2 regions of the Mesorhizobium sp. B2-6-4 genome follow, and region 2 is predicted to be linked to the other one. Evidence: predicted binding sites of a transcription regulator. Region 2 holds the regulator's gene; the other holds the start of a gene.
The links. The regulator PhoB, encoded in region 2, activates phosphate uptake and scavenging genes when phosphate is short. The targets are predictions, from matches to a motif close to TGTCATNNANCTGTCAT.
Positions count from the first base shown of each region.

Region 1: FJ426_RS26430 (LTA synthase family protein) is a predicted target of PhoB. The motif match lies at 8,977-8,993, and genes of this name have one in related genera.

Region 1 covers NZ_VFUE01000024.1:1,447-12,998, reverse strand. Annotated here, with positions in the region: gene FJ426_RS26480 (molybdopterin cofactor-binding domain-containing protein) at 1-2, opposite strand, end outside; gene FJ426_RS26475 ((2Fe-2S)-binding protein) at 2-505, opposite strand; gene FJ426_RS26470 (c-type cytochrome) at 502-1,878, opposite strand; gene gmk (guanylate kinase) at 2,109-2,765, opposite strand; gene FJ426_RS26460 (YicC/YloC family endoribonuclease) at 2,769-3,659, opposite strand; gene mltG (endolytic transglycosylase MltG) at 3,830-5,038, opposite strand; gene fabF (beta-ketoacyl-ACP synthase II) at 5,141-6,403, opposite strand; gene FJ426_RS26445 (acyl carrier protein) at 6,438-6,674, opposite strand; gene fabG (3-oxoacyl-[acyl-carrier-protein] reductase) at 6,944-7,681, opposite strand; gene fabD (ACP S-malonyltransferase) at 7,814-8,755, opposite strand; gene FJ426_RS26430 (LTA synthase family protein) at 9,032-10,960, shown strand; gene FJ426_RS26425 (pilus assembly protein) at 11,006-11,552, opposite strand, start outside.
Region 2 covers NZ_VFUE01000027.1:60,330-71,881, forward strand. Annotated here, with positions in the region: gene pstS (phosphate ABC transporter substrate-binding protein PstS) at 1-782, shown strand, start outside; gene pstC (phosphate ABC transporter permease subunit PstC) at 848-1,837, shown strand; gene pstA (phosphate ABC transporter permease PstA) at 1,841-2,692, shown strand; gene pstB (phosphate ABC transporter ATP-binding protein PstB) at 2,689-3,492, shown strand; gene phoU (phosphate signaling complex protein PhoU) at 3,518-4,225, shown strand; gene phoB (phosphate regulon transcriptional regulator PhoB) at 4,245-4,934, shown strand; gene FJ426_RS28085 (ROK family protein) at 4,942-6,183, opposite strand; gene xylF (D-xylose ABC transporter substrate-binding protein) at 6,443-7,483, shown strand; gene FJ426_RS28095 (sugar ABC transporter permease) at 7,626-8,978, shown strand; gene FJ426_RS28100 (ATP-binding cassette domain-containing protein) at 8,994-9,794, shown strand; gene FJ426_RS28105 (CHASE domain-containing protein) at 9,931-11,552, shown strand, end outside.

The DNA.
Region 1 (11,552 bases), on a different contig from region 2:
ATCATGCCCTCCCCGCGGCCGCGGCCGGCGCCAAGCCGGCCGATTTCGATTTCATCAGGTCGCGCGCGCGGCTCACTGCCCGCAGGATGCGCATATGCGTGCCACAGCGGCAGAGGTTAGGTTCCAGCGCCTGCCTGATATCGGCGTCACCGGCATCGGGTTTGGCCTCGAGCAGCGCCTGCGCCCGCATCATCATGCCGGCGATGCAATAGCCGCATTGCGCCGCCTGCTCCTCGATGAACGCTTTCTGCATCGGACCCGGGTTCTCGATCGTGCCCAAGCCCTCGACGGTCTTGACCTCGCGGCCCTCCACCAGCATCGCCGGCGTCAGGCAGGAGAAGACGGGCTTGCCGTCCACCATCACCGTGCAGGCGCCGCATTGGCCAAGGCCGCAGCCGAACTTGGCGCCGTTCAGCTTCAAATCGTTGCGCAGCACGTAAAGCAGCGGCGTCGCGGGATCGACGTCGACGTGGTGGGAGATGCCGTTGACGTTGAGATTGATCATCTGTCCTTCGCTCCTACATTGTCCGGGCCGCGCTCGATGCCGTCCGAGGGCCGGACGCTGACTTGGTATTTTCCGCTCCTGGTGTCGGCGATCCTGGCGGCCGCATCCTGCCAGGCCGGCTTGCCGGCAAAGGCATCGCGCAGATAGGCCAGCAGGTTATTCACCTGGTCGTCCTTCAGCGTCGCCGCGAATCCCGGCATGATGGCGCTCGGGCGCCCACTCGCCGCCGGCAGGCCAAACAGCACGGTGTTGATGACGTTCTGCGGATCTGGCGCGTTGACCGCGCTCGACAGATGGAAATTGATACCGCCGAAAGGCGGCGGACGGCTGCCGTCGTGGCAGGTGGCGCATGCCGCCTGGTAGATGACGGCTCCACGCGCCGCCGGCGTATCTGCGGATGTCGGCGCCACGCCGGCGGTCGACGCCGGGTCGGCCGCGGCGCGGCCGCGGATGGCCTGCGCGGCGGCCGTCCGTTCGGCGGATGGTTCGCCCATGAGCGACATGACGTAAGTGGCCATGGCGTCGATGTCGGCATCGGGAAGCCGGCCGAGATTGCCCGTCACTTCGCCCATCGGGCCATTGGCGACGCCGTGGTCGGCATGCCAGCCTTGCCTGAGATAGGCAAACAGGCTGTCATGCGTCCACGGTATCGGCGCCGGTGAAGTGCCCTCGAGCGCAAAGGCCGTCCAGCCTTCGGCCTCGCCGCCGGCCATGTGCGACCCCTTCTCTTCCGCGCCGAACCGATTGCGCGGCGTGTGGCAGGCGCCGCAATGACCGAGCCCATCGACCAGATAGGCGCCGCGGTTCCACTGCGCGCTTTGTGAAGCATCGTTTTGATAGGCGCCCCTGTCGAAGAACAGCAGCTTCCAGCCGGCCAGCACCAGGCGCATATCGAGCGGGAAAGGCAACTCGTTCGGAGGCGGCGGGTTGTTCACCGGCTGGCGCGTCATCAGATAGGCGTAGAGCGCGCGGTTGTCCTCATCGGAGACACGCGTGAAATGATCGAATGGGAAGGCCGGGTAGAGATGCCTGCCCTCGCGGTCGACGCCTTCGCGCATGGCGCGGTTGAAGGCTGCCTGCGACCAGCGGCCTATGCCGGTCTGCGGATCTGGCGTGATGTTGGTCGAATAGATGGTGCCGAACGGCGTCGGCACGGCGAGCCCGCCGGCATAGGACTTTTCACCGGGCCTGGTGTGGCAGGAGGTGCAATTGCCGACCGAGGCCAGCACAGCGCCTTTCTCGATCAACGCCGGGTCGAACGACGATCGTTGCGGCGGCTCGACAGGATCGATTGCCGGCTTCCAGGCATAGGCGAAAAATCCGGCGCCGCAGACAATGACGATGGCAAGAACGCCCAGCCAGAAGCGTTTCAAGATCTGCTCTCCCTCATGGCGGTACGCTGAAACGCTGCCGCCCCGGCCGTTACCGGCGCCGCGCACGCGTTCGTGCGGGAGAAACTAGGGGCGTTGCCCTCTTCGTCAATTGTCTGATTTATGGCGCCGAAAAGCGCATCTTGCAGGACAGGCGCCTGCCCGGGCACATCGTTTGGTGCTGCCGGCCTTCGGCTTGTCCGCCGGCCCATCTTCGTGGGCAAAGCAAAGTGCTAGCTCGTCTTCTCGTCCAAAAGTCCCGAGACGAAATCGAACAAGCCGGGCCGACGATCGCGCCGCAGCCGCTCGGCGACAACGATGCCGCGCACTTCGGCGAAGGCGCGATCGAGATCATCGTTGACGATGACGAAATCATACTCCTTCCAGTGCTCGATCTCGTTGCGCGCGTTCTTCAGCCGCGTCTCGATCACCGCTTCCTGATCCTCGGCGCGGCGCTTCAGCCTTGCCTTCAACTCCTTCATCGACGGCGGCAGGATGAAGATCGAGACGATGTCGGCGCGCATCTTCTCCTTGAGCTGCTGGGCGCCTTGCCAATCGATGTCGAACAGCATGTCGCGCCCTTGAGCGAGCGCAAGTTCCGCCGGTTCGCGCGGTGTCGCGTAGCAATTGCCATGCACCTCCGCCCATTCGAGCAGGGCGTCCGAATCGCGCAGCCGCTCGAACTCGCGCATGGTGCGGAAATGATAGTGAACGCCTTCGATCTCCGAGCCGCGGCGCGGCCTGGTGGTGACGGAGACCGACAGTTCGAGGCTGGAATCGCTCTCCAGAAGGTTGCGCGCAATTGTCGACTTGCCGGCGCCCGACGGCGACGACAGCACGAGCATCAGGCCCCGGCGGCGAATGCGGGACCCTAAATCCCTGGCGACCATCGGCTACTCCAGATTCTGGACCTGTTCACGGAACTGATCGACCACGGCCTTCAGTTCCAGTCCAATGGCGGTGACCGCGGCAGCGTTCGACTTCGAGCACAGCGTATTCGATTCGCGGTTAAATTCCTGTGCTAGAAAATCGAGCTTGCGTCCGATGGCGCCGCCGCCGGAAAGCAATGCACGACCGGACGTCACATGCGTCTTCAAGCGGTCGATCTCCTCGCGAATATCGGCCTTGGTGGCGAGGAAGGCGGCTTCCTGGTGCAAGCGGCCGACATCGAGGTTGGCCGAAGCATCCATCAAGAGCCGCACCTGTTCGGCGAGGCGCTCGCGGATGGCCGCCGGTTCGCGCGACGGATCCGCTTCAGCGCCCAGCGTCAGCGCCTCGATGGCGTCGATGTGGCCCAGCAGAAGCGTGCGAAGTGCCGCGCCCTCACCCTCGCGGGACCGCTCCAGCCCCTCCAGCGCCACATCGAGGGCCGCCATGACGGCGTTGTCGAGCGCCGTGCGCACATCCTCGGTTTCGGTGGTCTCGGGAATATCGAGCACGCCGCGCAGCGACAACAATCCGTCGGCGGTCGCAGGAGCAACACCAAATTGTTCCTCGATCCGCTTGGCGAGCCCGGCCAGGTCCTTGAGGAAGGCCTCGTTGACAACGGGCTGGGACTGCATTCCGGCGGCGCGCGTGATGGTCAGCGTCGCCTGAAAATTGCCGCGCGCGAAACGTTTCTGAAGCGTCTGCCTGATGGCCGGCTCCAGCCGCTCGAAGCCCTGCGGCAGCCGCAGCCGCACCTCGACGCTCTTGCCGTTGACGGATTTGACCTCCCAGGCAATCGAGGTGCCGTCATGCTCGGCGACAGCACGCGCAAACCCGGTCATGCTCTGCAAATTCATGGTGCCTGCATACCCCCTGGCGCGTATTACGGATACTGCTTGATCCGGCCTCGCGCACCTTCAGAAAGCCGAAATGCCCGCCTGCCAATCGGCTTACGAGGCGCCCCGATAAATCCAAACGCTCCTGTCTTCAACCGATAGCGTGGACGAGCTGGAAAAACCGTGCGCCGCTACTGGGCCGCCCCCGCGTCGCCGTCAATGGGCGCGTCGGTCTGCCCCTCCACCTTGGCATCAGCCTTGGCCGCGTCGTCGACTTGCTTCTTCTGCTGGGCTCGATAGCGCGCAACGTTCTCATTGTGCTCGTTAAGCGTGGCGGCGAAGACGTGTCCGCCAGTGCCGTCGGCAACGAAATAGAGGTCGTCGGTCTTTGATGGATTGGCTACCGCCTCCAGCGCCGCGCGGCCGGGATTGGCGATAGGCGTCGGCGGCAGGCCGTTGATCACATAGGTGTTGTAGGGCGTCGGCTTCTGGATGTCCGACTGATAGATCGGCCGGTCGGCGGGTTTGCCCTTGCCGCCGAACAGACCGTAGATGATGGTCGGATCGGATTGCAGGCGCATGCCCTTGGCCAGCCGGTTCAGGAAGACCGCGGCGACGCGCGAGCGCTCATCGCCCTTGCCTGTTTCCTTCTCGACTATCGAGGCCAGCGTGACGAACTCGTCAATGCTGGCGAGCGGCAGGTCGGCGGCGCGCCGCTGCCAGACCTCCTCGACCAGCTTCTTCTGGTCGGCCAGCAGCTTGTCGATCATCTGCTGGCGCGTGGCGCCGCGCGTGAAGCGCAGCGTATCGGTGGCGAGACTGCCCTCTGGAGGCACGGTGGCCGGCATGTCGCCGCTCAAGGCGGGCTCGCCTGCGATGCGCGCCAGCGCCTGCTCGACTGTCAGCCCTTCGGGAATGGTCAGCGAGTACATGACCGACTTGCCGCTCTTCAGCAATTCCATGATGTCGCGCATGGACGCCCGGGGCTTGATCTCGTATTCGCCGGCCTTCAGCGCCGAATCATTACCGAAGGCCCTAACGCCAAGACGGAATATGCGGGCGTCGCTGATCAGGCCGCGCCGCTCGAGCTGGTCGGCGATATCCTGGACGCCGGTGTTCGGCTTGACCAGGAAGGTGTCGCCATTGGCCGATGGGCCGGGCTCGGTGAATTCCTGCTTGCCGAAGTAAAGCGCGATACCCGCCGCCAGAACCATCAGCATCACCAAGGAGATGACGAAGTTCATGAACACGACGACCTGACTGCGCGAAGCACGCGAGCGCTTCGGCGGCGGCGTGCCGGCCTCCGGCCGCAAGGCTTCGGCGGCTGTCTTCGGTACGATCGGCCCCGATGTCGCCTGCCCTTGCCCGAACTCTCCGTTGCCGGCCGGATTTGTGTTCATTTCGCCCTACCGTTTGATCTCTCAACGAATCCCCTGCGGCAGAGTAGGGGCGAATATGGCAAAATTGACGACACGCCGAAGCGCCGTCCGGCAGGCGGACGGTCAGCCATTGTAGCGCTGGAAGACCAGTGAAGCGTTGGTGCCGCCGAAGCCGAAGGAATTGGACAACGCCACGTCGATCTGGCGGGCACGCGGCTTGTTCGGCACCAGGTCGATCGCGGTCTCACGCTCCGGATTGTCAAGGTTGATGGTCGCCGGCGCGATGTTGTCGCGGATGGCGAGGATCGAAAAGATCGCTTCGGCAGCCCCTGCCGCGCCGAGGAGATGGCCGATCGACGACTTGGTCGACGACATCGAAATCTTCGATGCGGCATTGCCGACCAGCCGCTCGACAGCGCCGAGCTCGATCGTGTCGGCCATGGTCGAAGTGCCGTGCGCGTTGATGTAATCGACATCGGCGGGCGTCAGCTTTGCCCGGTTCAACGCCGCCGTCATGCAACGGAATGCGCCGTCGCCATCTTCAGCCGGTGCGGTGATGTGATAGGCGTCGCCGGTCAGGCCGTAGCCGGTCACTTCCGCATAGATCTTCGCGCCGCGCGCCTTGGCATGCTCGAGTTCCTCAAGCACGACGACGCCGGCGCCCTCGCCCATGACGAAGCCGTCGCGATCGCGGTCATAGGGCCGCGAAGCCGTTTGCGGCGCGTCGTTGCGCTCGGTCGAGAGCGCACGGCAGGCAGCGAAGCCAGCGATCGACAGTCGCGTCACCGGCGCTTCGGCGCCGCCGGCGACCATGACGTCGGCATCGCCCCAGATGATCAGCCGGGCTGCGTCGCCGATCGCATGCGCGCCGGTCGAGCAAGCGGTGACGACGGCATGGTTGGGGCCTTTCAGCCCATGCCGGATCGAAACCTGGCCGGAGACGAGATTGATGATCTGGCCGGGGATGAAGAAGGGGCTGATGCGGCGCGGGCCGCGCTCCTTCAGGATCATCGCGTTCTCGGCGATGCCTTCGATGCCGCCAATGCCCGAACCGATCAGAACGCCGGTGGCGCACTGCTCGGCATGGGTCTTCGGCTGCCAGCCGGAATCCTTCAGCGCCTCGTCGGCGGCTGCGATCCCGTACAGGATGAAGTCGCCGATCTTGCGCAGTTCCTTCGGCTCGAGCACCGCCTCGGGATTGAAGGTGGCGTTGCTGCCGTCACCACGCGGAACGACATGGGCGATCTTGCAGGCAAGATCCTCCACCTCGAACTCGGTGATGCGCTTGGCGGCGCTGCGGCCGGTCAGAAGTTCCTTCCAGCTGTGCTCGAAGCCCATGCCGAACGGCGACAGCAACCCAAGGCCCGTGACGACGACACGCCTCATCGCAGGTCCTCCCCGGTGATGACTGCGGAAAGCGTCAGGCCGAAGCCTTGTCGATGTACTTCACGGCATCGCCCACCGTCAGGATGGTTTCAGCCGCGTCATCGGGGATCTCGACGCCGAATTCTTCTTCGAACGCCATGACGAGTTCGACCGTGTCGAGACTGTCGGCGCCCAGATCGTCGATGAAGCTCGCCTGCTCCGTCACCTTGTCGGCATCGACGCCCAGGTGCTCGATGACAATCTTCTTGACGCGCTCTGCGGTGTCACTCATTTGGGGCATCCTCGTCTTTTGGTTGTCTGTCTTCGTTAGCGGGCGGAATGCCGCTAATCAAGCTGAAAGATGGTCCCGCCGGAAACGCAATGGCCGCAGACCGGTTTTTGCCCGAACCGCCGGGTTGCGGGCCGCATTACACGAAAAATCGTGGGCGTCCAAGCCGAAATGGTCGCTTTTCACAGCCCGCCCAGGCGTTGCCTGTCGCCGTCTCAAAGCCACCGCGAATGCCCGGGCCCGGCCCGAAATGCATGCTTTGGCCGACCCGATCAGATCATCGCCATGCCGCCGTTCACATGGATGGTTTGGCCGGTGACGTAGCCGGCCTCGTTGGAGGCAAGATAAGCGACGGCGGACGCCACTTCGGCGCTGGTGCCCATGCGGCGCGTCGGGATAGCGGCCATGATCGCCTCCTTCTGCTTGTCGTTGAGCTTGTCGGTCATCGCCGATTCGATGAAGCCCGGGGCGACACAGTTGACGGTTATGCTGCGGGTGGCGATCTCCTGCGCCAGCGATTTGGAAAAGCCGATCATGCCGGCCTTGGAGGCGCAGTAGTTGGTCTGGCCGGGATTGCCGGTGACGCCGACCACCGAGGTAATGTTGATGATGCGGCCGTGGCGACGGCGCATCATCGGATGGGTCAGCTCACGCGTCAGCCTGAACACGGCCGTCAGATTGACTTCGAGCACGCTGTCCCAGTCGGCGTCCGACATCCGCACGAACAGCCCATCCTTGGTGATGCCGGCATTGTTGACCAGGATGTCGACGCCCTCGAGATCGGCCTCCGCTTTCTGGCCGAGCGCCTTGACCTCGTCGCGGTTCGATAGGTCGGCCGGAAACAGCTTCACCCGGTCGCCGAGTTCGGCGGCCAACGCCTCCAGTTTCTCGACGCGCGTGCCGTGCAGGCCGACGATGGCGCCTTGCGCATGCAGCACCCTGGCGATCGCCTCGCCGATGCCTCCTGACGCGCCGGTGACAAGTGCCTTGCGGCCGGTCAGTTCGAACATGTGTTTTCCTCTTTGGTTTCGGAAGCTCAGCGAGCAACCTTATCTGTATACGTCGCGCCGGTATCCGATTGCCATCACCAACGGAATATCTTCAGCGATACAAGCCGCGCCATCAAATTCACACGCGGCGCCTCACCCGAGCGCCGCCAATGCGGTCTCGATCTCCGCCGCGGTTCCGACCGATGTCGTGGCGATGTCGCGGTTTATGCGCCGGGCCAGCCCTGAAAGCACTTTTCCCGCGCCGACCTCATAGAGCGTGGTGACGCCGTTCGCGCCGAACCACTCCACCGTCTCGCGCCAGCGCACGCGGCCGATCACCTGTTCGAACAGACGGCGCGCAATGATTTCGGGATCGCTGGTCGGAGTGACCGTGACATTGGAGACGAGCGGCACGACAGGCGCGTTCTTTGTTACCCCGGCCAGCGCTTCCCGCATGATCTCGGCGGCAGGCGCCATCAGCGCCGAATGGAAGGGCGCGGAGACCTGCAGCATCAGCGCCCGCTTGGCGCCTTTTTCCGTGCACAGTTTGGCGGCCAGTTCGACCGCTGCCTTGGCGCCGGAAATCACCAGCTGGCCACCGCCATTGTCGTTGGCGATCTGGCAGACCGATCCTTTGGCAGCCTCGGCGCAGGCGGCTTCGACATCGGCCTGCTCCAGTCCGATGATCGCCGCCATGGCGCCTTCGCCGGCGGGCACCGCCGCTTGCATGGCATTGCCGCGGATGCGCAGCAGCCTGGCGGCATCGGCAACCGAGACGAAGCCGGCGGCGGCAAGCGCCGAATATTCGCCCAGCGAATGGCCAGCGACGTAGGTAATCTTGTCCTTCAGCGAGAAGCCGCGCGCTTCCAAGGCCCTGATCGCGGCCAGCGATACGGCCATCAGCGCCGGCTGCGCGTTGGCGGTGAGCGTCAGCGTCTCTTCCGGCCCTTCCCAGATCAGCTTCGACAGGTTTTCGCCGAGCGCGTCGTCGACTTCGCTAAAAACCCTACGCGCCTCGGGGAAGGCATCGGCGAGGTCCTTGCCCATGCCGACAGCCTGGCTGCCTTGTCCCGGAAAGGTGAATGCAACGGCCATGTGTGGGCTCCCAAAGCTCGGTTCTGCTTGCCTGATACACGAATTTTCCTGCCTGTGACGCAACGCGGCCTGCCAAGTCAAGCCCGGTTCGACCCGGCCCCTTGGCAGCTTTGCCGGCCGAGTGCCTGTTCCAAAAGGCTTTTTGGCGATCACTCCTGATGAAAACCGCTCACGAATCGTTTGCTGGCTCTTCTTATTTCCGCCACAGGCGCTAGCTTTGCGTGACAATTCCATGACAATCGAGTGACGGGTCTGTCGCTGGGTGGGGAAGTTAAAGTGGCTAGGATTTCGAAAGGCGCAGGCAAAGCCGCGCCACAGTTTCTGGAAGACGATCCTTCCACCGGCTACCTGCCGGGACGGAAGTGGCCGACCATACGCTATGGGCTGACCAGCCTGCTGATCGCGGCCGTCCTGGTGTTCGCCATCGAATTGATCGTGCGCGGCGACTTCGCCGGCACGGTTTCCTTCTTCCTGCAGCCGCTCAAGCCGGGCTGGACCACGATCGTGGTGTTCGCACTGGTTCTGGTCGGCCTCGATGCCGTTTTCGGCCGCAGCTATCAAAGCCTGATGATCGTCGCGCCGCTGACGCTCTCGCTGGCTTTCATCGGTCACCAGAAATCGCATTATCTCGGCGATCCCCTCTACCCGACCGATTTCCTCTACTCCCGCCAGATCGTGGCGCTGCTGCCGCTTCTGGTGCGTGACCGTCCGATGACTGCCCTTGCCATGATTGTCGGCATCGTCGCCGGCCTGTCGCTGCTCATCTATGGCTGGCGGGTCTGGCGTCGAAAAGTGCCCATACTCAGCCGCAAGGGCCGTCTCGCCCGGCTGACGCTGGCCGTGCCGCTGCTCGCCTTCTTCGTCTCGATCATGGACTATGCCACCTTCTCCTGGACCCGGGACCGGCTGCAGATCATCCCGATTATGTGGGACCAGAAGGAAAATTACGCCTCCAACGGCTTTGCGCTCGCCTTCGCGCTGAACGTGCCGATGGCGCATGTCTCGGCGCCGCCAGGCTATTCGGAAAAGGCGATCGCGGCCATCGACAGGCCGCAGGTGACCGCCTCGGTGCCCCAGGAAAAGCCCGACATCATCGTCGTCATGAGCGAATCCTTCTGGGATCCGACCAAGCTGCCCGGGGTCACCATCACGCCCGATCCGATCCCCAACGTGCGGGCGCTGCGTTCGGGCTCCATGTTCTCACCCGAATTCGGCGGCATGACCGCCAATATCGAGTTCGAGGCACTGACCGGCTTCTCCAACGCCTTCCTGCCGGCCGGCAGCATCCCCTACCAGCAATATGTGCGCACGCCGACGCCGTCGCTGGCGACCTTCCTGAAGAGGGAGGGCTACAGGGCGCGCGCCATCCATCCGGGCACCAACTGGTTCTGGAACCGCGGCGCGGTCTATGCCGATTTCGGCTTCGACGACTTCAGATCGGAAGAGACGTTGCCGCCGATGCAAAAGCGCGGGCCGCTGGCATCCGACGCGGCGATGACGGACGAGATCATCAGCGAGGCCGATGCCAGCGATGCCCCGGTGTTCTTCTTTGCCGTCAGCCTGCAGAACCACGGCCCTTACGAGCCGAACCGCTACTACAACCCGACCCACACCGTGCAGGCGCCGATCAGCCAATGGGCGCGTGAATCGCTGCTGAGTTACACCGAGGGCTCGGCCGACGCGGACCGCGGTCTCGAACGCCTGATCGAATGGGCAAAGAAACGCTCTCGCCCCACCGTCATCGCCTTCTTCGGCGACCATCTGCCGCCGCTTGGGCCGGTCTATGTAGAGACCGGGTTCATGAAGGACAATGTCGCGCCGCGCAAGGAGGCTTCCGCCGAGGCGGCGCTGGAGCATCATCAGACGCCACTGGTCATCTGGTCGAACCGCACAGGCCCTGCCAAGGACATGGGCGCCGTCAGCCCCGCCTTCCTGCCCTATCACATCCTGAAAACGGCCGGCATCACCCACCCCTACTATACCGGCTTCCTGGGCGAGATGCGCGAACGCTACCGCGTGGTCGACCGCAATCTGCTGCTGACGCCGGCGGGAGAAGCCACGCCCGATTGGGCGCGGCAAAAGCAGATCGACCCGGCGATCCGCGACTTCCGGCTGCTGCAATACGACATGATGTTCGGCAAACGCCACGCGGCGCCCGACTTCTTCCCCGAAACGGTGGACAAGGTCGTCGCCCATATGAGCTGAAATTCGCGGCATCCTTCCAGGATGCCGCCCAGCGGGGTCGAGCGTTCAATTCGTCAGTTGCAATTTCGAGAATTTGTTGGCGATCTGCTGGAACACGTTCGGCAATTTGTTTGGATCGTTGACGGCGTAGTAGTCGCTGGGATCCGAGGCGCAGGCGCTGTAAAGCGTGCGGTTGGCGGCGGTATCGGATTGCAGCACCATCGTGTAGATTTCGGCGCCCTGCTTCTTCAACTGCGTGCAGACGCTTTTGGTCCATCCGTCGACATTGCGCGCGGCGGTGGTCTGATTGTCCGATCCAAGCCGACCGGCAGCGCCATAGGTTGAGCCCGCGAGAAAACCATAGGACGTATAGTCTGACTTGGTCGTCTCGTTGCTGGCGCCGTAGACGACATTCTCGCCGTCGGTGAGCAACATGACGATCTTGCTCACCCCAGGCGTCTTCCAAGGCGTACCCTCGGCGTATGGCGCACCCGGCGACAACACCCGCTGGCCCCAGGCCAGGCCCTCGGAAACATTGGTGCCGGACCCCGCCCATGCAAGCATCTTGGCGGCCTCGTTGCGAAGTTTTGTAAAGTCTTCGGTCAAGGGGACG
Region 2 (11,552 bases):
CCGGACTTGCACAGTTCCCGATGGTGATGGGCGGCATCGTTCCGGTCGTCAATCTCGAAGGCATCAAGCCGGGCGAACTGGTGCTCGACGGCCCGACGCTGGCCGATATCTTCGTCGGCAAGATCACCAACTGGAATGACGCGGCGATCGCCAAGCTCAATCCCGACGTCAAGCTTCCCGACCAGGCGATCGCCGTCGTGCATCGCTCCGACGGTTCGGGCACCACGTTCAACTTCAGCTACTACCTGGCCGACGTCAGCGCCGACTGGAAGTCGAAGGTCGGCGTCAACACCGCGCTCGAATGGCCGGTTGGCATCGGCGCCAAGGGCAATGAAGGCGTCGCCAACAACGTCTCGCAGACCGGTGGCTCGATCGGCTATGTCGAATACGCCTACGCCAAGCAGAACAAGTTGACCTATGCCGACATGATCAACAAGGACGGCAAGAAGGTCGAGCCGACGGCGGCGGCGTTCTCGGCGGCGGCGGCCAATGCCGACTGGAGCTCGCAGCCTGGTTACGGCGTCATCCTGGCCAACCAGCCGGGCGCCGAATCCTGGCCGATGACGTCGGCGACCTGGATCCTGGTCTACAAGAAGCCCGGCGACGTGGCGGCGACCGGTGAAGCGCTCAAGTTCTTCGCCTGGTCCTACGCGAAGGGCGACGACATGGCCGGGGCGCTGGACTACGTTCCGATCCCCGACGCGGTCGTCAAGAGCGTCGAGGATATGTGGGCCAAGGACATCGTCGGCGAAGACGGCAAGCCGCTCTATTCCGCCATGTAATCCCTGCTGAACGAGGAGGGCGCTTCACGGCGCCCTCCCTGTCTTCCTTGAAACGCGAGGGCCAGATGACCGCCGTCTCCGAAGCCATGCCATCGTCGGCCGCCATGCGGGCCAGGGAAGCGACGGTCCGACGCTTCGCGCTCACCGATACGATTTTCCGGACGGCGACACGCTTTTCCGCCATCCTCGTCCTGCTCATCCTCGGCGGCGTGGCGATTTCGCTGTTTGCCGGCTCGTGGGAAGCGCTGTCGAAATTCGGGTTCTCCTTCCTGACGACCGAATCGTGGAACCCGGTCACCGAGAATTTCGGAGCGCTGGCCCCGATCTACGGAACCATCGTCACCGCCGCCATCGCCATCCTGATCGCCGTTCCCATCGGCATCGGCATCGCCATCTTCCTTACCGAACTCTGCCCGCGGCCACTCCGGCGCCCCATCGGCATCGCCGTCGAGCTGCTTGCCGGCATACCCTCCATCATCTACGGCATCTGGGGCCTGTTCGTGTTCGCGCCGTTCCTGCAGACGACGGTGCAGCCCTTCATCATCAAGCTTTTCCACGACGTGCCGGGACTCTCCAGCCTGTTTTCCGGCCCGCCCTACGGCATCGGCCTTCTGACCTCGGCGCTGATCCTTGCCATCATGGTCCTGCCCTTCATCACCTCGATCACCAAGGATGTCTTCGACACGGTGCCGGCGGTGCTGAAGGAATCGGCCTACGGCATCGGCTGCACGACCTGGGAGGTCACGCGCCGCGTCGTCATCCCCTATACCCGCGTCGGCATCATGGGCGGCGTCATGCTCGGCCTCGGCCGCGCGCTCGGCGAAACCATGGCGGTAACCTTCGTCATCGGCAACGCCCACCGCATCAGCGCCTCGCTGTTCGCGCCCGGCACGACGATCTCGGCGACCATCGCCAACGAGTTCACCGAAGCCGACGGCGATCTCTATACGTCTTCGCTGGTGGCGCTCGGCCTGATCCTGTTCGTCATCACTTTCCTGATCCTTGCCCTTGCGCGCTACATGCTGCTGCGCATGGACAGCCGCACGGGAGCCTGACCGATGTCGACGGCCACATCGCTTCACAATCGACGCAAGCGCAGGAATGCCGTGATGATGACGCTATGCGTCACGGCGGCGGGCATCGGCCTGGCCTGGCTGGCGCTCATCCTCGGCGCACTGCTCTATAAGGGCCTGTCGGGTGTTTCGCTCTCTGTGTTCACCGAAATGACACCGCCGCCCGGCGATGCCGGCGGCCTGCTCAATGCCATCTACGGCAGTATCATGATGACAGTCATCGCCGTCATCGTCGGCACGCCGATCGGTGTCCTCGCCGGGACCTACATGGCCGAATATGGCCGCTTCTCGCGCCTCACCACCGTCGTGCGCTTCATCAACGACATCCTGCTGTCGGCACCCTCGATCATCGTCGGCCTGTTCGTCTACGAGTTGCTGGTGCGGCCGATGGGACATTTCTCGGCGATCGCCGGTGCCGTCGCGCTGGCCATCCTGGTCATCCCGGTCGTCGTGCGCACCACCGAGGACATGCTCAACCTGGTGCCGAACGCCCTGCGCGAGGCCGGCGCCGCGATCGGCGCGCCGCGCTGGGTGGTCATCCGCTCGGTCGCCTACCGTGCGGCGCTGTCGGGTATCGTCACTGGCATATTGCTGGCCATCGCCCGCATTTCCGGCGAGACGGCGCCGCTGCTCTTCACGGCGCTCAACAACCAGTTCTGGTCGAGTAATCTCAATGCGCCGATGGCCAGCCTGCCCGTCACTATCTTCCAGTTCGCTCTCAGCCCCTACGAGGAATGGCAGCAGCTGGCGTGGACCGGCGCACTCATAATCACCCTTACGGTTCTCGGGCTGAGCATCTTCGCCCGCAGCCTTACCGGACGCAGAGAGGACAGATGAAACCGATGTTGTCCACCGAGTTGAACACGCCCGAAGTCGCGGTCGAGAAAGCCAAGATCGAGGTCAAGAACCTCAATTTCTACTATGGCCAGTCGAAGGCGCTGAAGGATATCAGCCTGTCGCTGCCCGAGCGCAGCGTCACCGCCTTCATCGGGCCTTCGGGCTGCGGGAAGTCGACGCTGCTGCGCGTCTTCAACCGCATCTATGAGCTCTACCCGAGGCAGAGCGCCGAGGGCCAGGTGCTGCTCGACGGCCAGAATATCCTCGACCGCTCGCAGGACCTCAACCTGCTCAGGACCAAGATCGGCATGGTGTTCCAGAAGCCGACGCCGTTCCCGATGTCGATCTACGAGAACATCGCCTTCGGCGTCAGGCTCTATGAGAAGCTCAGCAAGGCGGAGATGGACGGCCGTGTCGAGCAGGCGCTGAAGCGCGCGGCACTGTGGAGCGAGGTCAAGGACAAGCTCAACGCCAGCGGCCTCAGCCTTTCGGGCGGCCAGCAGCAGCGCCTCTGCATCGCCCGCACTGTGGCGGTAAAGCCGGAGGTCATCCTGCTCGACGAGCCTGCCTCGGCGCTCGATCCGCTGTCGACCGCCAAGATCGAGGAGCTGATCGACGAGTTGCAGGCCGATTATACGATCGTCATCGTCACCCACAACATGCAGCAGGCGGCGCGCGTGTCGAAGCAGACCGCCTTCATGTATCTGGGCGAGCTGGTCGAGTTCGACCGCACCGAGAAGATCTTCACGTCGCCCCGCGAGAAGCGCACGCAGGACTATATCACCGGCCGCTTCGGCTGATCCCAGGCATACGAGGACCAAGATCATGGCCGAACACACAGTCGCAGCCTTTGACGAAGATCTCGGACAGATCAGCAGGCTGATCCGCGACATGGGCGATCTCGCCTCATCGATGGTCGGCGGCGCGACCAAGGCGCTCCTGAATTCCGACAACGCGCTCGCCCAGCGCGTCGTCTCCGACGACGCGATCATGGATGCGCGCCAGCGCGAACTCGACGACCGCGCCATCACCCTGATCGCCAAGCGGCAGCCCATGGCGGACGATCTGCGCCATGTCGTCGGCTCGATCCGCATGGCGGGCGATCTCGAACGCATCGGCGATCTCGCCAAGAACATCGCCAAGCGCGTCGGCACCGTCGGCCTTGCCGCCACGCCGCGCGACCTGTCGCACTCCATCGACGCCATGGCGCAGCTTGTGCTGATCCAGGTGCAAGGCGTGATCGAGGAGTATGCGGCGCGCGATGCCGCGGCACTTGCCAAGCTGCGCGCCGACGATGAACGCATCGACGTCAAATACACGTCGGTCTTCCGCGAGCTGCTGACCTACATGATGGAGGATCCGCGCAACATCACCGCCTGCACGCATCTTTTGTTCTGCGCCAAGAATCTCGAGCGCATCGGCGATCACGTGACCAACATTGCCGAAAATGCCTATTATGTGCTGACCGGCACGCAATTGCCCGCCAATCGCCCGAAGCAGGACGAGACGGCGATGTCGGCGCCAGCGGCTTGACGGCAGGGGTGACCAGTCGATGATCGCGCCACGCATCATGGTGGTGGAGGACGAGGAGCCGCTGGGTGTGCTGCTCCGTTACAATCTGGAATCGGAGGGTTACCAGGTCGAGGTGGTGACGCGCGGCGACGAGGCCGAGATCCGCCTGCAGGAGAATGTGCCCGACCTTCTGGTGCTCGACTGGATGGTGCCGGCGGTTTCCGGCATCGAGCTCTGCCGCCGTCTCCGGATGCGGCCCGAGACCGAGCGGCTGCCGATCATCATGCTGACGGCGCGCGGCGAGGAAAGCGACCGGGTGCGCGGTCTCTCCACCGGCGCCGACGACTATCTGGTCAAGCCGTTCTCAACGCCGGAATTCATGGCACGCGTCAAGGCGCTGCTGCGCCGCGCCAAGCCCGAAGTTCTGTCCAGCGTGCTCAAGGTCGGCGACATCGTGCTCGACCGTGAATCGCACCGGGTCTACCGCAAGAAAAGCGAGATCCGGCTCGGGCCGACCGAGTTCCGCCTGCTCGAATTCATGATGCGACATCCCGGCCGCGTGTTCTCGCGCAGCCAACTGCTCGACAATGTCTGGGGCGAAACGATCTATATCGACGAGCGCACCGTGGACGTGCATGTCGGCCGGCTGCGCAAGGCGGTCAACAACGGCCGCATGCCTGACGTGATCCGCACCATTCGGGGCGCGGGGTACGCGATCCGCGAAGACTAGGGATATGTCACGCAACGTTCTCGCCTATGCCTGATTTCGCCTGTGCCCCCGGCGCGAAAATTTCCTGGTCGACGAAGGTTAGCGCGCGCATGGCGCAGCCCTCGCGGATCAGCGGCAGTTCGTTCGGCTCGGTGTCGAAGGAAATCGATTTCGAGTGCTGGCCGCCGGCGGTCTGGGCAATGGCCTCGCGCAGAGCCGGCTCGATCAGGTCGAAGGCGGCGGCGCTGACGCCGACCATGGCGACCGGCGCCGGATCGATCAGGGCGAACAGGCTGCCAAGGCCGTAACCCAGCGCCTCGCCGGCCTTGCGGTAGGCTTCGCGCTCCGGCCCGTCCTTTTCGCGCGCCGAGGCCGCCAGGGTGCGCATGTCGGCGTCGCTGACGTCGACGGGCTGGGTGTCCTCGCCAAGCTGCCTCGCGTTGCGCCAAATGGCATAGTTGCCGGCATAGGCCTCGACGCAGCCGCGCCGCCCGCAGCGGCAGAGCGCCCCGCCGGGGCGATGGATCATGTGGCCGAACTCGCCTCCGGATGAATGGGTGCCGGTGAACAGTTCACCCTTCAGCACCAAGCCCATGCCGATGCCGTGCGACAAAAGTATGGCGATGAAGTCGTCGCGGTAGCGCTGGGGATCGCGCCAGCGCAGCGCCACCGCCATCATGTTGCAATCGTTCTCCATGGTGGCGGGAATGCCGAACTCGGCCTCCAGTATGTCGGCGAAGGCGATGTCGGTCTGCGGCGTGATCGGCGACCACAGCATGGCGCGCGCATCCGTGTCGGTGATGCCCTGGATCGCCAGCGCGATACGGGCGATGCTGCCGACGTCGAGGTCGGGATCCTCGAACCGCCGCCTGACGATGGCCACGCATTCGCCGATCAGCGCCTCGCGTGACAGGGTCAGCGTGTCCAGCCGGCGCTGCTCCTCAGATATCACCTGGCCGGCATAGTCGATGACTGCGACGGAGAGGAAATTCAGCGACAGCACAACGGTCATCACCGCCGCGGCTTCAGGGTTGAGGCTGAGGCCGACCTGCGGCCGGCCGCGTTTCAGCGCACCGGCCTCGCTCGGCTTGCTCTGCGCCAGGATGCCTTCGCCAATCAGGTCGGAGGAGATCGCCGATATGGTGGAATGGCTGAGCCCGGTGGTCGCGGCAATCTCGGTGCGCGAGGGCTGCCCGGCACGGCGCACGGCCGCGATCACCATCGCCCGGTTGCGTCGGCGCAAATCATCGTGGCGGATTCCGACCGACATGTTTCTCGCATCCTCCCCGTCGCCGCGTTCTCTCCCCAGGATCCCGACGACCGTCAAATACTGGCAGAACCGGCCTTGGCTGTCATTATTTATTCCGGAGCTCGAAAAAAATTCACGAGGACATCAAAATACATCAGAATCGACGTTGACAGTGTTCCGACGATGGACCAGTGTTTTTTCGAGGCTCGAAAAAATAGAGCCTTTGTGCCGGCCTACGGGCCTGTTTGGTCGCGCCATACGCGGCGCAGGGAGGATTAAGATGAAGAGATTCACAGCCGCCATCCTGGCGGGTGTCGCCATGTCGCTGACGCTCGCGTCGGTCGCGCAGGCGAAGGACAAGGTCATCGGCGTTTCCTGGTCGAACTTCCAGGAAGAGCGCTGGAAGACCGACGAGGCCGCCATGAAGAAGGCGATCGAAGCCGCCGGCGACAAGTATATTTCCGCCGACGCCCAGTCCAATCCCGGCAAGCAGCTCACCGACGTCGAGAGCCTGATCTCCCAGGGCGCCAATTCGCTGATCATCCTGGCGCAGGACGCCTCCGCCATCGGCCCGGCGGTGCAGAAGGCGCTCGACGAAGGCATTCCGGTCGTCGGCTATGACCGCCTGATCGAGAACAAGGACGTCTTCTATCTCACCTTCGACAACAAGGAAGTCGGCCGCATGCAGGCCCGCGAAGTGTTCAAGGTGAAGCCGGAAGGCAACTACGTCTTCATCAAGGGCTCGGGTGCCGATCCGAATGCCGATTTCCTGTTCTCGGGCTCCATGGAAGTGCTCAAGGACGCCATCGACAGCGGCAAGATCAAGAATGTCGGCGAAGCCTATACGGATGGCTGGCTGCCGGCCAACGCGCAGAAGAACATGGAGCAGTTCCTGACCGCCAACGACAACAAGGTCGACGCGGTGGTCGCGGCCAATGACGGCACTGCCGGCGGCGTCGTCGCGGCGCTGACGGCTCAAGGCCTGGCCGGTACCGTTCCGGTCTCGGGCCAGGACGGCGACCACGCGGCGCTGAACCGCATCGCCCTCGGCACGCAGACCGTGTCGGTGTGGAAGGACGCGCGTGAACTCGGCAAGAATGCCGCCGAGATCGCCTCGCAGCTGGCCGACGGCAAGAAGATGACCGATATCGCCGGCGTCAAGGACTTCACAACGCCCGGTGGGAACACCGTCAAATCGCTGTTCCTGACCCCGGTTGCGATCACCAAGGACAATCTCAACGTCGTCATCGACGCCGGCTGGATCAAGAAAGACGAGGTCTGTGCCGGCGTCGCGGCGGGCAGCGTAGCGGCCTGCAACTGATCTTCCATTTCATGCGATGAACGCCGCGGCTGCCAAGCCGCGGCGTTTTTTCAAGAAGATTTGTTTTTCCGCCCCGGGCGGGTAACTTCTAGGCTGGCTTCCGGCATCCCGCATCGGACGGGCAGGCCGGTGGGAGAAAATCATGACCGATACGACGTCCAACCCGCAGGCCGACACCGCGCGTGCGTCGGAACTCGGCGCCGTCGCCCGGTTCCTTAAGGCGACCGAGATCGACACGCGCATGCTCGGCATGATCGGCGCGCTGCTGCTGATCTGGATCGGGTTGCATGTCTTGTCCAGCCTGCGTCTCGGCGTCAATCCGCTCGATTTCGACAGCCGTACCTTTCTCACGCCGCGCAATCTGTGGAACCTGTCGGTGCAGACCTCGGCCGTCGCCATCATGGCCTGCGGCATGGTGCTGGTCATCGTCATGCGCAATATCGATCTGTCCGTCGGTTCCGCCGAAGGGTTGATCGGCATGGTCATGGGCTTCGCCCAGGTGCATTTCCTAGTGCGCTTCGTCGGGCTTGAGCTTGGCAACCCATGGATCTGGGTGCTGGCGCTGGTCATCGGCCTGGTGCTCGGTCTGTTGATCGGCGCCTTCCAGGGCTTTGTCATCGCCTATCTCGAAGTGCCGGCCTTTATCGTGACGCTGGGCGGGCTTCTGGTCTGGCGCGGTGCGGCATGGTGGGTTACCAGCGGCCAGACGGTGGCGCCGCTCAACGCGACGTTCCAGCTGATGGGCGGCGGCCCGGCCGGATCGATCGGCGCGACCTGGAGCTGGGTGGTCGGCATCGCCGCCTGCCTTGCGGTGGTGCTTGCGCTGTTCAACGGGCGGGTACAGCGCAAGCGCTTCCGTTTCCCGCTGCGTCCGATCTGGGCCGAGACGCTGATCGGCGTGGTCACCTGCGCCGTCATCATGGGCGCGGTTTGGCTGGCCAATTCCTATCCATGGCCTGTCGGCATCGTGAACAGATATGCAGCCGCCAACAACATAACCGTGCCCGAGGGCGGCCTGTTCATCGCCCACGGCATCGCCATACCGGTGCTGATGGCCATCGCCGTCGGGCTGGTCATGACCTTCATCACCAAACGCACCCGTTTTGGTCGCTATGTCTTTGCCATTGGCGGCAATCCGGAAGCAGCCAACCTCGCCGGCATCAACACGCGCTGGATCACGATGAAAGTGTTCATGATCATGGGCGTGCTGGCCACGATCGCCGCCGCGATCTCGTCGGCCCGGCAGAACTCGGCCACCAACGTGCTCGGAACGCTCGATGAATTGCTGGTGATCGCGGCGGCCGTCATCGGCGGCACGTCGCTCGCCGGCGGTTCGGGAACGATCATCGGCGCCATGCTGGGCGCGCTTCTGATGCAGTCGCTGCAATCCGGCATGGTGCTGCTCGGCGTCGACTCGCCTCTGCAGAGCATCGTCGTCGGCGCCGTGCTGGTCATCGCGGTGTGGCTCGACACCGTCTATCGCAAACGCGTTTGAGGGAGGAGGACAATCATGGCTGACAGGATCGCTCCCGCCGGCAACCCGCTGGTCGACATGCGCAACATCTCAATCGCGTTCGGCGGCATTCGCGCCGTCGACGATGCCTCGATCGATCTTTTCCCCGGCGAGGTCGTGGCCCTGCTCGGCCATAACGGCGCCGGCAAGTCGACACTGATCAAGATCCTGTCGGGCGCCTACAAGCGTGACGCGGGCCAAATCTTCGTCAACGGCGAAGAGGCTTCGATCTCCAACCCGCGCGATGCCAAGAAATACGGCATCGAGACGATCTACCAGACCCTGGCGCTCGCCGACAATGTCGACGCCGCCGCCAACCTGTTCCTCGGCCGCGAGCTGAGGACCGCCTGGGGCACGCTCGATGATGTCGCCATGGAGGCCGAGGCGCGCAAGGTGATGGGCAGGCTCAATCCCCGCTTCCAGCGCTTCAAGGAGCCGGTGATCAAGCTGTCGGGCGGACAGCGGCAGTCGGTGGCGATCGCACGCGCGATCCTGTTCAACGCCCGCATCCTGATCATGGACGAGCCGACGGCAGCACTTGGACCGCAGGAAACGGCCCAGGTCGGGGAACTGGTCAGGCAGCTCAAGTCCGACGGCATCGGCATCTTCCTGATCAGCCATGACATTCACGACGTATTCGAACTGGCCGACCGGGTGTGCGTCATGAAAAACGGCCAGGTCGTCGGCACTGCCCGCACCACCGATGTGACCCAGGACGAGGTGCTGGGCATGATCATCCTGGGCAAATGTCCGCCTGGCGCCATTCCCGGACCAGGCGCGCTGAAGATCGCCGCCTGAAGCCTGCTGGCCTGAGCCCGTTACCGATCTGCCGATCAGGTGATATGCCAGCCGGCGGGATGGCTTGGCCTTGCCATTGTGTTGGCCGGGCGACTTGCCCATAAAGGGCTCACATGCTGATAGGCCGCATTATCCGTTGAAGAAGCTTTTTCCAATCGTCGCTTTCGTTGCCGTTGCGCTGATCAGCATGACAATGGCGGGGTTCGCCTATTTCGCGACGCAAGAGGCGGCTCGCATCAAGTTCGACGCGACCGCGGACGATGCGCTCAACCGTATCGAGAGCCGGATCGACCTGCAGCTGTCGCTGCTGCGCTCGTCGCAAGCCTTGTTCGACGCCCGCAATGGCGACATCTCGCAGAGCGAGTTCAAAGCGTTCTTCAATGCCCTCAACGTCGATACCAATTTCGCCGGCCTGCGCGGCATCGGCTTTCTCCGGCTGGTGAAAGCAGGCGACGAGGCGACGGTCGAGCGCGACATGCTGCATGACCAGGGCACCAGGCGTGCGATCTATCCGGACACCACGCAGCCATGGCGGACGCCCGTTGTGCTGTTCGAGCCGCTCGACCCGTCCAACAAGGCCAGCATCGGCTATGACATGTTCACCGAGCCCGTGCGGCGCGCGGCAATCGAGAAGGCAATGGCAGATGACCAGCAGCACGCGAGCGGGCTGGTGCAACTCGGCCAGGACACGGGTGCAGCACAGACCTTCACCGGCTTTCTCGTCTTCGTGCGGCTCAACGTCGAGACCGCACCTGATGCCATAAACGCATCGCGATCCTCGACGGTAGGCTTTCTCTACGCGGCCTTCCGGGCCAGGGAGTTGTTCCAGATCGCGCTCAGCCGCGCGCCGCTGCTGCCGGTCAACACCGAAATCTACGATGGCGGCGTCGATCCGGATCATCTGCTGTTCCGGTCGGAGACGCCGCCCGTGTCGGGCTTTGGCGACAGGCTGCTGGTCACCCGCAAGATCAGCGTGGCGGGCCGTCCGTGGACCGTGCAGTTCAGGCCGACAAGCGCCTTCTCGCAGCCATCATCACGGGCCATCCCGGTCATGCTCGGCCTGTTCGGGTTGCTGCTGGCCGGCGCCATCGCGCTTGTCGCGCGCTATCAGGAGCGAGCCTACGAGGCAGCGTCGCTGCTGCATGAGACGACGGAAAAGAGCCTGCTCGAAAAGGATTTGATGCTGCAGGAGATGAAGCATCGCATCAAGAATTCGATCACGCGAGTGCTGGCGATCGCGCGCCAGACCGCGTCACGTGCCAGCGACGTCAATGAGTTCTCGGCATCTTTCTCGGCCCGGCTGCAGGCAATGGCCGCGTCCCAGGACATGCTGACGCGCTCGCGCTGGCAGAAGGCGGATCTCGGCGATCTCCTGCGCATCGAGCTTGGCCAAGTGTTCGGAAAGGAGCTGCCGGAAGAGCTTTTGTCCGGGCCGGAGGTGCTGCTTGACGAAACCACGACGCAGGCACTGGGCCTCACCTTCCACGAACTGGCAACGAATGCGCTGAAATATGGCGAGGCCGGCAATACGGTCGGCGCCCTCAGGATCGAATGGTCGGTCGAAGGGCGCGGGCGTGGCCGGGTCTTGGCTCTGAGCTGGCAGGAAACCGGGCAGAAGAAGGTCGACGCCCCGGCCACGACCGGCTTCGGCACCAAATTGATCGACCTCAATGTCACGCGTGAGCTGCGTGGCACGATCCACCGCGATTATCGCGATGACGGATTGAATGTGGAAATCAGGATTCCGCTGCCGGCGTG